One region of the Tatumella terrea genome, then DNA from elsewhere that is predicted to be linked to it. Evidence: predicted binding sites of a transcription regulator. Region 1 holds the regulator's gene; each other region holds the start of a gene.

Region 1 (3,187 bases):
TTTTTTAAATATGTTCTCTCTTTCCGGGACATTTAACCTGTAACCTGACAACTATGCGTTTACTTATCACGCTTTTTATTCTTGCTGTTGCACAGCTGTTTTTTAACGTCGCCGAAGCTGCGCCACGTTCTGCTATTAATGTCTCTCATCATAAAGCGACACGGAAAAATGTTACCGAAGATATGCGAAGAAAGCGCAGACCGGTGAAAGCCACCAGCTCACGGCATAAAACGCGTCAGCCCCTTAGCCACCGTGTAAAAGCCTTAGCCAGCCATCGCAAACTCAGAGAACATCCTGCCCGTGAAGAGCAACACCGCACCGCAGAACATCACCGTATTGAAAAGAAAGTTTACGGACGTCATCGCCCCGTTGCCCGTAAATCGAACGCCCGCCCGTCAGAGAAACTGACCGCTATTCGTATGAGCAGTACGCACCGCATGCGTTATCAGAAAGCCCGTCAAACCGCCATGGTTAAACTGATGGACCAGCTAGGTAAACCCTATCAGTGGGGAGGCTCTTCGCCCCATACCGGTTTCGATTGCAGCGGACTGGTCTATTACGCCTATAAAGATTTGGTGAATTACCGGATCCCGCGTACCGCTAACGAAATGTTCCACCTGCGCGATGCCGCGCCGATCAAACGTAATCAGTTAGAAAAAGGCGACCTGGTGTTCTTCCATATTCATGGCCGTGAAAAGGCCGACCATGTCGGTGTCTACCTGGGTAACGGTAAATTTATTCAGTCCCCGCGTACCGGCAAAGACATACAGATCAGTGCCCTGAGCAACGAATACTGGCAGAGCCACTACATTGGTGCCCGCCGCGTGATGACCCCGACGACGGTACGCTAATTCAGCACCGGTTACCGGTCCTTCCGACAGAGGAAGCATAAAAAAGCCTGAACACTGTTCAGGCTTTTTTATTTACCGTCGCGGGACAGAAATACCCTCCCGGGGCCGGATGCATCCGTTAATGCATAATTGCAGTAAAACTGAATGCACAAATCATCAGTAATGCGACAACCGTGGTGGTCAGTGCCAGTTTAAGATCAGTATCCATTCGCTCCCCCTTATAAGCACAACAATTGTGTGGACATTATTATAATTACCATACTGTTGCGCAAAAATCTCGTTTTATTGGCGTGACCTTGCTAGAATTGCCGCCCTTCGTTGCGCAACGATGATGCGTGCTGAAATTTCGAGCGCGATTATCGTCCCGTCACAGGTCAATCGTCCCCCCTACATTACGAACGATTGCCTGAGTTCGGGCAAACGCAAACGATTAACTCGGCCAGCACAGAATAATGATAAACCCGGAGTAAGTATTGAATGGCAACTATTAAAGATGTGGCGAAACGCGCAGGGGTTTCCACCACTACCGTTTCACATGTCATTAATCAGACCCGCTTTGTTGCGGAAGACACCTGCAAGGCTGTCCGGGAGGCAATTAATGAATTGCATTATTCCCCGAGTGCCGTCGCCAGAAGTCTTAAAGTGAATAACACCCGGACCATAGGACTGCTGTCGACGTCCCTGGAAGCCCCCTATTTTGCAGAGATCATCGAAGTTATCGAGAAAAAATGTTTCGAGAACGGTTATACCCTGATCCTCGGAAATGCCGATAATGATCTGAAAAAACAGCGTGCTTACCTGTCGATGATGGCCCAGAAACGGGTGGATGGTCTGCTGGTGATGTGTGCGGAGTATCCGCAGGACTTACTGGATATGCTGGAACAGAGCCGCAATATTCCGATGGTGGTCATGGACTGGGGCGTTTCCCGCGGGGATTTTACCGATACCATTCTGGACAACGCTTTCCAGGGCGGATATATGGCCGGACGCTATCTGATCGAACGGGGTCACCGTGATATCGGCTGTATCCCGGGGCAGATGGAACGCAACACCGGAGGCGGACGCCTGTCTGGCTTCCTGAAAGCATTACAGGAAGCCGGTATCACCCTGCGTGACGAATGGCTGGTACAGGGCGATTTTGAACCGGAGTCCGGCTATCAGGCCATGCAGCAGCTGCTTGCGCAACCCCAACTGCCGACCGCGGTGTTCTGCGGCGGCGATATTATGGCGATGGGTGCCATCTGTGCTGCCGATGAACAGGGATTACGCGTCCCGCAGGATATATCGATCATCGGCTATGATAACGTGCGCAATTCACGTTACTTCACCCCGGCGCTGACCACTATCCATCAGCCGAAAAGTGAACTGGGTGAAAAGGCACTGGATATGTTGCTGGACCGCATCGTCAATAAACGCGAGGAGCCTCAGACCATTGAGGTCAATCCACGGCTGATTGAGCGCCGTTCGGTGACGGATGGGCCTTTTGTCGATTATCGTCGCTAAGCGCCACGTTTATTCCCTCAGCCACTCCTGATTCAGTGTGTCAGTATCCCCGAGGTAGTCGAGGATCCAGCGTAAGGCCGGTGAGCTACGTTCCCCGGCCCAACTGACGCAACAGGGGCTTTCCGGAAACGGGGCGGGTAACTGTAATTCTCTGGCCTCGCCGTGGGATAACAGCGGCCTGGCCAGATGGCCCGGCACCATGGCGACACACAACCCAGCCCTGACGCAGTCGAGACCGGTTTGCCAGTCCGGCACCGGCATACGTCGCTGATTATCCAGTGACCAGGTGATACGTCGGGGTAAGGCCCTGGACGTATCTTCCAGCATCAGTGAGGGCCAGGCGCGCAATTTCTCTTCTCCCGGCGGCCCCCCTGTCGCCAGAGGGTGATCGGCACTGACAATACAACGCCAGTTCAGGTGCCCCATATCCCGGAAGTCAAACCGCCCGGTCACCGGCACGGCACGGGTTGCACCAATAGCCATATCCACCCTGCCATCGGCCAGCGCATCCCATACACCATTAAACACTTCTTCACTGATGTGCAATTCAATATCCGGAAAATGGCGATAAAAGTCAGTCACCAGTTGCTGCATACGTTGCGGTTTAACAATCCTGTCCACGGCGATACTGACCTGTCCACGCCAGCCGTTCGCCAGTTGCTGACACTGACGACGGGTAGATTGCATTTTTTTGATAACCCCCCGGCTTTCACGGATAAAATGTTCCCCGGCCGGGGTGAGGATCACATCCCGGTGATGGCGCTCAAATAAGGGAACCGCCAGCCATTCCTCAAGCTGCCTCACCGTGTAGCTAATGGCCGACGGCACGCGAT
Region 2 (3,187 bases), on a different contig from region 1:
CCGCATTCACTTCTATGCGTTTTTTTTCTTTCCGGAAACTGAGGGCCGCCTGATGGGCCGGTCCGTGGAAGGTGAGTAGCTGGTGACGACCAAGCTGTTCCGGTGACGTCAGCCCGGGGTGCCTGTCCAGATAACTCTCCGCGGCATACAGTCCCCAATGGATCACCGAGAGCGGCTGCGATATCCCCTGATCCGGGGGCCGCTGACGAACCACGATCGCCACATCAATATCATCATGCATCATATCCGGTTCTCTGTCGCTCAGGTCAAGATCGACACGCACATGAATATTTTGCTGCATAAAGGGTTGCAGTAGCGGGACGATGCATTGACACCCGTAAGTGACCGGAGCCACCAGCCTGACCTGACCCGCCGGCTGACTGTGCATGCGGTGAATAAAATCATCCGCCGCTGACACCTGCCGGCTAAGGCTTTCACAATAGCGGTAATAAAGCAGGCCGCATTCGGTGACGGTCACCTTGCGGGTGGTACGGTGCAATAATTTCATCGCCAGGCGGTTTTCAAGTGCGGCGATTTCACGGCTGACGGTGGCGGTGGATACGCCCAGTAACCCCGCGGCCAGACTGAAGCTTTGTTGTTCCACCACCCGGGCAAAAATATACATCGCCTGCAGGTTTTCACCCTGTTGCATTCGTTATCCTGTTACCGGTCGTCCGGTGCTGGAAGGCGTTACCCGCCGCTGGTCACAAATTCCGGCCGGCATTCCACCGGGAAATTAACCGAATTTGCGATAAAACAGGCATCATGCGCGTTGTGATGGAGGGCCGTGGCCCGATCCCTGTCATGATCATTCTGCAGGCGGATACGCGGCTTGAGTATGATGCCGGTAAAATGGCCTTTCACCCCTTCCACCATCGTCCCTTCGGCCTCATCCTGATACTCTTCCACCACGATACCGGCATCTGCACATAAATGCAGATACCATAATTTATGGCAGGCAGAGACCGATGCCAGCAGGAGCTGTTCAGGATTCCAGCGGGTATAGTCGCCCCGGAAAGCAGGGTCTGCACTCAGTGCAATCGGCTGTCGCCCTTCAGCCTGCAACTCCCCTTCACGCCCATAGGCCTGATAAGACGATGTTCCTTCGCCACGGTTTCCCGTCCAGCGAACTGTCACACGATAATGATGCTGTCTTGCGGCCATAATCTTCCCCGTAGGTTTTTATTTCCGGCGACAACCTCTGATCGACGCTGCCAGGAGTAAATCATCATACTTTGTTATGTATATTTCCGGGAAGTCATTTCTCCGCGTTCACTTTTAAGGCATTCCCGGGAGGCTTTCCCGCGGATCCGTCTCCGGCTCCCGCCCGCGGCAAATAGCGTTTTCTGGCAAACTATTCCCGCAGGCCACCTCATCAGACTTAAGAAAAATGATACTAATATGATCTGGATCACATTAGTTTTGCTAAAAAATGAAACAGATTATAACAATTGTGAGGATTCTCCCTTTCCTGTCGTATGATATCCGGCATGATCATTCCGGATACGCAACGGTTTATCTGTCTTATGCATCTGGTTTGACTCCATTTTCTTTGCGTCTGTCTTCAGATGCGCTCTTTCAGTGTTCAGCAAATGGTGGCTATAAAATGAAATATAAAATAATGATGGCAGCAACACTTCTGGCAGGCTCTGTGGCGGGCCATACCTATGCGGCAGACTCCTCCCCGGAGTATGTCTCTGACTGGTGGCATCAGAGTGTGAATGTCGTTGGCAGTTATCACACCCGTTTCGGACCTCAGTTAAATAATGATCTCTACCTGGAATATGAAGCCTTTGCTCATAAAGACTGGTTTGATTTTTATGGGTACCTCGATTTACCGAAATTCTTCGGGACCGGAAACGGGAATGACAACGGGATCTGGGACAGACACAAAGGTTCACCCATGTTTATGGAAATTGAACCCCGCTTCTCGATTGATAAGCTGACCGGCACTGACCTGGGCTTTGGTCCTTTTAAAGAATGGTATTTTGCCAATAACTATATTTACGATATGGGCCCGAATAATGCTAACCGCCAGAACACCTGGTATATGGGGCTGGGGACCGATATTGATACCGGCACAAAACTGGCATTATCCATGAACGTTTACGCTAAATATCAATGGCAGAACTACGGTGCCGCCAATGAAAATAGCTGGGACGGTTACCGTTTTAAAATTAAATATATGTTACCACTGACCACCCTGTGGGGCGGCAACCTCGCCTATATTGGTTTTACTAACGTAGACTGGGATTCTGATCTGGGTGAGAAAGCTGGCCCTGTGCGTACCGGTAACTCTATCGCCTCCAGCCATATCCTGTCTCTGTCCTATGATCACTGGCATTACTCTCTGGTCGCCCGTTACTTCCATAACGGCGGACAGTGGGCCGATGGATCAACCCTTAACTTTGGTCAGGGTGATTTTTCTACCCGAAATACCGGATGGGGCTACTATGCGGTGGTCGGATATAGTTTCTGATTAATTCCGCTCTCCGTTATTATTATTAACGGTATTGTTCCGCGGGAAAATATTTCGCGGAACATCCCCCGCTATTATTACGGTTAATGACTAAAAATTTACCCTCGTCTTTTTTATTTCCTTCGACTATTCTGCATTCTCGTTCACTGCTTATCTTACCTTTCCAATAAAAATTGTGGATCAGCAGAATTGCAAATACAGTAAGCCCGGGGTTAAGTTATTTATGTCATCGTCTTGTATTACAGCAGAGATATCTGCTACTCCCAATCGAAATAATACGACAATCGCCGGACGCATTGATGCATTACCGGCAAGTAAAAGCCTCTGGTGTTTTATTTCTCTGTTAGCCCTCGGCGGATTCTTTGAACTCTACGATCTCTTTGAAACAGGATATATTAGTTCAGGTTTACTGGCAGCTAAGATATTTCATACGGGGAATGAAGGTGTTTTTGGTATTTCTGATCAGGCAGCTTTCGCTTCGGTCACCTTCCTCGGTTTATTTTTCGGTGCCAGTTTACTGGCCAAATATGCAGACAGATTTGGCCGCCGGCTGACCTTTATGTGTGCACTTGCCTGGTACGGGGTGTTTTCTCTGCTGATGGCCTTTCAGAACAGTGCAGAAGGCATCATTCTTTGCCGTTTTCTGGTCGGGGTGGGTCTGGGGGTCGAACTGGTCACGATTGATACCTATCTCTCGGAATGGATGCC
Region 3 (3,187 bases), on a different contig from region 1:
TCTGCTCTGAGGTGGTGCCACGTACAATTGAATCATCGACCAGTAGCACGTTTTTATCACGGAATTCGGCACGGTTAGCGTTCAGTTTACGACGGACCGCACTGCGGCGCATCTGCTGTCCTGGCATGATAAATGTCCGGCCCACATAGCGGTTTTTTACAAACCCCTGGCGGTAAGGTTTATCAAGGATACGGGCAATTTCCAGCGCCACATCGGTCGAGGTTTCCGGGATAGGAATAACCACATCGATATCCAGGTCTTCCCATTCCCGTGCAATTTTTTCGCCCAGTTTTGTTCCCATGCGCACACGGGCACTGTATACCGAAATTTTGTCCAGGAAGGAGTCCGGACGGGCAAAGTAAACATATTCAAACAGGCACGGATTACACTTCGGATTTTCGGCACACTGGCGGGTAGAAAGCTGTCCTTTTTCGGTGATATAGACCGCTTCACCGGGGGCGACATCGCGGATAAATTCAAAGCCCAGAGTATCCAGCGCAACACTCTCGGACGCCACCATATACTCAACGCGTTGATCCGGCAGTACGCGTTTACCCAGCACCAGCGGACGAATACCGTTGGGATCGCGGAATGCCACCATGCCATGACCGATGATCATGGAAACAACGGCATAGGCGCCCCTCACCTGTTTGTGTAAGGACTCTACCGCCGCAAAGATATTGTCCGCCGACAGCGGATAATCCTGAAAACGGTCCAGTTCCTGGGCAAAGATATTCAGCAGCACCTCAGAGTCCGAGGTGGTATTTACATGGCGACGACCGTGCTCAAACAGGCGGGAACGTAATTCATGGGCGTTTGTCAGGTTACCGTTATGCGCCAATGTAATACCGTAAGGGGAGTTTACATAAAAGGGCTGGGCTTCAGAGGCACTTGAGCTACCTGCTGTCGGGTAACGAACATGACCAATGCCCATGTTTCCCTGGAGGCGCTGCATATGACGTGCTTCAAACACATCGCTCACCAGTCCGTTTGCTTTGCGCAGGCGAAAGCAATTCATGCTATCGATGGTACAGATACCTGCTGCATCCTGACCGCGATGCTGTAACACAGTTAAAGCATCATAAATAGACTGGTTAACCGGCAGAAATCCGGTGATACCGACAATACCGCACATGTTGTCATTTCCTCATTAAGCCGCATCCCCCCGACCTTATGACCGGGGTAAAAAACTCGACGTGCTCTGTAAATAATCAAAAAACCATCTGATGATACCGCTGAATTGAGGGATCAATTGTGACTGTGTCCAGTCCGTGCTTTTAGAAAATCCGGTAAAGGTATCCAGAAAAAAGAGGATGGCCGAAACAATCAGCACGCCTCTTAATGCGCCAAAACAGACACCTAACACACGGTCCGTCCCGGACAAACCGGTTTTTTCCACCAGCGTTCCAATCACATAATTTACTATGGCCCCGACAATCAGCGTCGCAATAAAAAGTACGGCTATTGCTACACCATTTCGTACCAGGGGTTCTTCAAACCCGGTAAACCAGACGGCCAGATAGGAAAAATAATGACTCGCGACAAAAAACGCACATCCCCAGGTGACTAAAGATAAAGCTTCACGGACAAAGCCCCTGATCAGACTCACAAAGGCTGAGAATCCGATAATCCCTATAATGACGTAATCAATCCAGTTCATGTATGTTTCCGGCGCACTATGATCCTTTCTGCCATCTGTTCGCGGCGCATTTTAACAGAAAAAGAAAACGTTTGCGTAGCGTTTTCCCGGACGACAGAGAAAAAGGGTAATGAAATTTTTTATTCATTACCCTGAGATTAAAAATATTTATCTATATGAATTATATAACAATTCACCGTAACCGACCTGGCCCCCGTTCCCGGGGGCCGGTTCAGCGGGCTGAATATGGCCGTATCACGCCGCTCAGGCCGGTTTTACTCTTCAGTTCAGCCACCTGAGACTGCAAATGACTTTTCGAGCTGTCCGGACCGACCAGAATGCGGTTAATTTCTCCCTGAACCGGTTCTGCCGGCAGAGAATAGGCCCTGAACCCGGCACTGCGTAGCTGCGCCACAATTTCACTGACCCTGGCTGCATTTTTCAATGCTCCCAGCTGAATAACCCAGGCCTGTCCTGACGGAGTTTCCGGTTTACTCTGAGGCTGTGGTGCTGAAGACTGATCATTCAGTGCCTGTAATGCTCTCGCGCGTTCGCGTTCCTGCTGTGCCTGTCGGGCCTTAGCCTTCGTGGCAGCATCGGCCGCCTGCTGACGGGCACGCTCTTCCGCCTGACGCTCACGGGCTAACTGCGCCTGCTTCTGACGCTCAGCCTGCTGTTGCTGTTGCTGTTGTTGCTGTTGTTGCTGTTGTTGCTGCTGGCGAAGTTTCTCCGCCTGTGATGACGCCGACGGACTGACTACCGTTGAAGAGTCAGTCACCGGTGACTGACGGTCCGGTGCCGGCGGAACTGAATCACCGTGGCTGCTGCCAGGTGTCACTGTGCCGGCATTCGCCGCAGCACTGGCTGCACTCCCCGCAGCGGCTGACGCGGCAGGTGCCGCCGTCAACGGCTGAGTCACTGGCGGCACCAGATCGTTATCCTGCTGGTCGCCGGGCTTAGGCACCAGAGGAATGGCCGCGAACTCTTCCTGGTAATGCTTTTTCTTACCGTCCAGCAATCCCGGCAATACAATCACACCAATCGCGACCAGGATAACCGTCCCGACTAAACGATTCTGAAATTTACTCGCCACTTCCCTTCTCCCCTGAGACAGACGTCATCACATGAGCGACCGTATGGAAGGAACCACAAACCAGAATAATGTCCTGTGCCCCGGCCTGCTGTCGTGCCGCTTTCCACGCGTCTTCCACCGTAGCAAAACATTCTGCCTGCGGCAAATGGGCCATCAGTTCTTCAGCACGGGCTCCCCGCGGGCCTTCGAGCGGCGCGCAATACCAGTTATCGACCTGAGGACGGAGTTCGGCCAGCGTACCGGCGATATCTTTATCATGCAGCATACCGACCACGGCTCTGACTTTACCCACGCGCGGTAATGTCGCGAGTTGTGAGGCCAGAAAAGCGGCTGCATGCGGATTATGAGCCACATCCAGGATCACCCGCGGAGATTCACTGATCGTCTGGAAACGCCCCGGCAGGACAATGCCCGGCAGATTTTCACGAATACAGGCTTCGCTGACCTGTAAACCG
Region 4 (3,187 bases), on a different contig from region 1:
GCCCAGCACGATCAGTTTAGCGCCGATGCTGATCTCACCTTTCTGCACATGATCACCACGGATGTTACCGATCCCTCCGGCCAGCATGACCGGCTTATGGTAACCACGCAGTTCTTCACCGTTATGGCTGGTCACCCGCGCTTCATAAGTACGGAAGTATCCGTTCAGCGCCGGACGACCAAATTCATTGTTAAATGCCGCTCCGCCCAACGGACCATCGGTCATGATCTCCAGTGCGGTCACGATACGATCCGGTTTACCGAAATCCTGCTCCCACGGCTGTTCAAAGCCCGGAATACGCAGGTTAGAGACAGAGAAACCGCTGAGACCGGCTTTAGGTTTAGCACCTCGTCCGGTCGCGCCTTCATCACGGATTTCACCCCCGGATCCGGTCGCGGCCCCCGGCCACGGAGAAATCGCCGTCGGGTGGTTATGCGTTTCGACTTTCATCAGGATATGGGCATCTTCCTGGTGGAAATCGTAAATCCCCTGCTTATCGTCCGCATAAAAACGGCCAACCTTCGAGCCTTCCATCACGGCGGCATTATCTTTATAGGCCGACAGCACGTGCTCAGGGTTTTTCTCAAAGGTATTTTTGATCATCTTAAACAGCGATTTCGGCTGTTGAACACCATCGATGATCCAGTCGGCATTGAAAATTTTATGCCGGCAGTGCTCAGAGTTAGCCTGAGCAAACATATAGAGTTCGATATCGTTAGGATTGCGTCCCAGTCCGGTAAACGCAGCCAGCAGGTAGTCAATTTCGTCCTCTGCCAGAGCCAGGCCGAGAGACGCGTTCGCTTCTTCCAAAGCCTGACGACCTTTACCAAGGATATCGACCGCTTTTACCGGCTGAGGCGTTTGCTGAACAAATAACTGCTGCGCCTGAGTCAGTGAGGTATAAACCGTTTCCATCATCCGGTCATGTAATAACGCGGACAATTCAGCCCATTGAGCCTCTGAAATAGTCTCAGCCTGAATATAGAACGCCAGCCCTCTTTCCAGACGGATGACTTTCGCCAGTTCACAGTTATGGGCAATATCCGTGGCTTTAGAAGACCAGGGAGAAATCGTCCCGGGACGAGGAGTCACCAGTAATAAGCGTCCGGCAGGTTCATGCTCCGCCAGTGAGGGGCCGTATTTAAGAAGACGTTGAAGACGGTTTTTTTCATCATCACTCAGGGGGGAACTGACATCGGCAAAATGTACATATTCAGCATAAATATCGCTGACGGGCAGGTGAGCATTTCTGAAACTGTTCAGGAGTTTGTTAATACGAAATGCCGACAGAGCGGGCGAGCCACGCAAAATTTCCATCATTAAAGATCTCTCGTCTTCGAAACGCCGGACGACGCTTCATTGGGCGCAACAGGGGAAAACGGACGCCATTATAAAGAATAACCCTCTGTTACGAAACCGTTTGCGTTGATTTTCTGCGGATAATCCTGCGGTCAAAAAACAAACATTTCTTGCTATAAAAGTTGCTCTTTGTCGTTTTGTTGCTCAGAATGCACCTCGCTCCGGGGAGTTTACCCTCTGTTACATTCCTGCCAAAAGGCTAAACCCGGAGCTGATTAACGAGATAACTTTTTGAAATATTTAAAATTAAATTATCTTTTGATCGGTCTTGTCACCTTGTTACTGGCAATGGCTCTATGGCCTGCTATCTCCTGGCATTCAGGTACACAAGATACTCTGTCGCAGATTAAATCCCGCGGAGTGTTACGTGTCAGCACCATAAGCTCTTCTCTGACCTGGCAAAAGAACAGCAAAAATCCGACGGGGATGGATTATGAGCTGGCTAAACGCTTTGCAGACTATCTGGGCGTGAAGCTGGACATCTCCGTACGTCCAAACATTGAAAGCCTGTTTGATGATCTTAACCATCATCGTACCGATATCCTGGCTGCCGGACTCGCCTGGGATGCAGAACGTCAACGCGATTACCGTAGCGGCCCTGCTTATTATATGACAACGCAGCAACTGGTTTACCGGGTGGATAAACCCCGCCCGAAAAATCTGGATGATTTACACGGCACCTTGTCGGTGCCTTCGGAGTCGTCCTTTATTTCGACCTTGCAGGCGTTCAAAGCGAATAAATATCCGCAACTCAGCTGGCATGTGGAGAATAAGCTCAGTCCGCAAGCCATGCTGGAGCAGGTGGCTGACGGCAAACTGGATTATACCATCGGCGATTCAGCCACTATCGGGATGATGCAACGCATCCACCCGCAACTGGCCGTGGCATTTGATGTCACCAATGAAGCGCCGGTTAACTGGTATATGGCAAAAACGGCTGACGATAGTCTGAACGCTGCACTGCTGGATTTTTACAACCAGCTGAATGAAGAAGGCACACTGGCCAGACTGGATGAGAAATATCTGGGGCATACCGGCAGCTTTGATTATGTCGATACCCGGACTTTTCTGCGGGCTATCGACAGTACGTTACCGTCATTACAGCCGCTGTTCAGGAAGTACGCCAGCCAGATCGACTGGCGACTGCTCGCAGCCATTGCTTACCAGGAATCTCACTGGGACCCGCAGGCCACCTCTCCGACCGGGGTCCGGGGCATGATGATGCTGACACGTAATACTGCCGACAGTCTGGATGTGGCTAATCGCCTGGACGCCGCAGAAAGTATTCGTGGCGGTAGCCAGTATTTGCAGAAGCTGATGGATAAAGTTCCGCCGACCATCCCTCAGGATGAGCGGATCTGGTTTGCGCTGGCGGCCTATAATATGGGCTTTGCTCATATGATGGATGCGCGCAAGCTGACCATGATGCAGGGCGCTAACCCGGACAGCTGGGCCGATGTTAAACAACGGCTGCCGCTGCTGTCACAGAAGCGCTACTACCGTCAGACCACTTACGGGTTTGCCCGCGGCACCGAAGCCTATAATTACGTGGAAAATATTCGTAAGTACAATATCAGCCTGGTCGGATATCTGCAGGAAGCAGAAAAGAAGAAGCAACAAATCATCCCTATTCCTGACTCTGACATGCCTTCTCCGTCAGAGCCACAAATAGCGATGAACTGATCCGATAACCTACTGATCCTCGCGCTGCGTCTGACGCAGCGCTTTTTTTTGTGCTCTGCGCTGGCGGAAGAACTCGCTTAACTGATTCGCACACGCTTCTGCCAGCACGCCCCCCTCCACGACTATCCGGTGATTCATCCCGGGA

What was found. The regulator PurR, encoded in region 1, represses purine synthesis genes. The targets are predictions, from matches to a motif close to CANGCAAACGTTTGCNTG.
Region 2: a site for PurR is predicted at 1,505-1,522, ahead of ABD035_RS00575 (nucleoside-specific channel-forming protein Tsx). Genes of this name have one in related genera too.
Region 3: a site for PurR is predicted at 1,721-1,738, ahead of cvpA (colicin V production protein). Genes of this name have one in related genera too.
Region 4: a site for PurR is predicted at 1,410-1,427, ahead of purL (phosphoribosylformylglycinamidine synthase). Genes of this name have one in related genera too.

The regions. Positions count from the first base shown of each region.
Region 1 covers NZ_BAAAFX010000006.1:278,943-282,129, reverse strand. The annotation lists gene ABD035_RS04330 (C40 family peptidase) at 54-851, shown strand; gene cydH (cytochrome bd-I oxidase subunit CydH) at 970-1,059, opposite strand; gene purR (HTH-type transcriptional repressor PurR) at 1,329-2,354, shown strand; gene punR (DNA-binding transcriptional activator PunR) at 2,364-3,187, opposite strand, start outside.
Region 2 covers NZ_BAAAFX010000002.1:113,991-117,177, reverse strand. The annotation lists gene ABD035_RS00585 (LysR family transcriptional regulator) at 1-652, opposite strand, end outside; gene ABD035_RS00580 (OsmC family protein) at 691-1,164, opposite strand; gene ABD035_RS00575 (nucleoside-specific channel-forming protein Tsx) at 1,607-2,479, shown strand; gene ABD035_RS00570 (MFS transporter) at 2,703-3,187, shown strand, end outside.
Region 3 covers NZ_BAAAFX010000021.1:25,391-28,577, reverse strand. The annotation lists gene purF (amidophosphoribosyltransferase) at 1-1,135, opposite strand, end outside; gene cvpA (colicin V production protein) at 1,172-1,660, opposite strand; gene ABD035_RS15830 (SPOR domain-containing protein) at 1,872-2,732, opposite strand; gene folC (bifunctional tetrahydrofolate synthase/dihydrofolate synthase) at 2,722-3,187, opposite strand, start outside.
Region 4 covers NZ_BAAAFX010000014.1:201,878-205,064, forward strand. The annotation lists gene purL (phosphoribosylformylglycinamidine synthase) at 1-1,320, opposite strand, end outside; gene mltF (membrane-bound lytic murein transglycosylase MltF) at 1,591-3,042, shown strand; gene tadA (tRNA adenosine(34) deaminase TadA) at 3,052-3,187, opposite strand, start outside.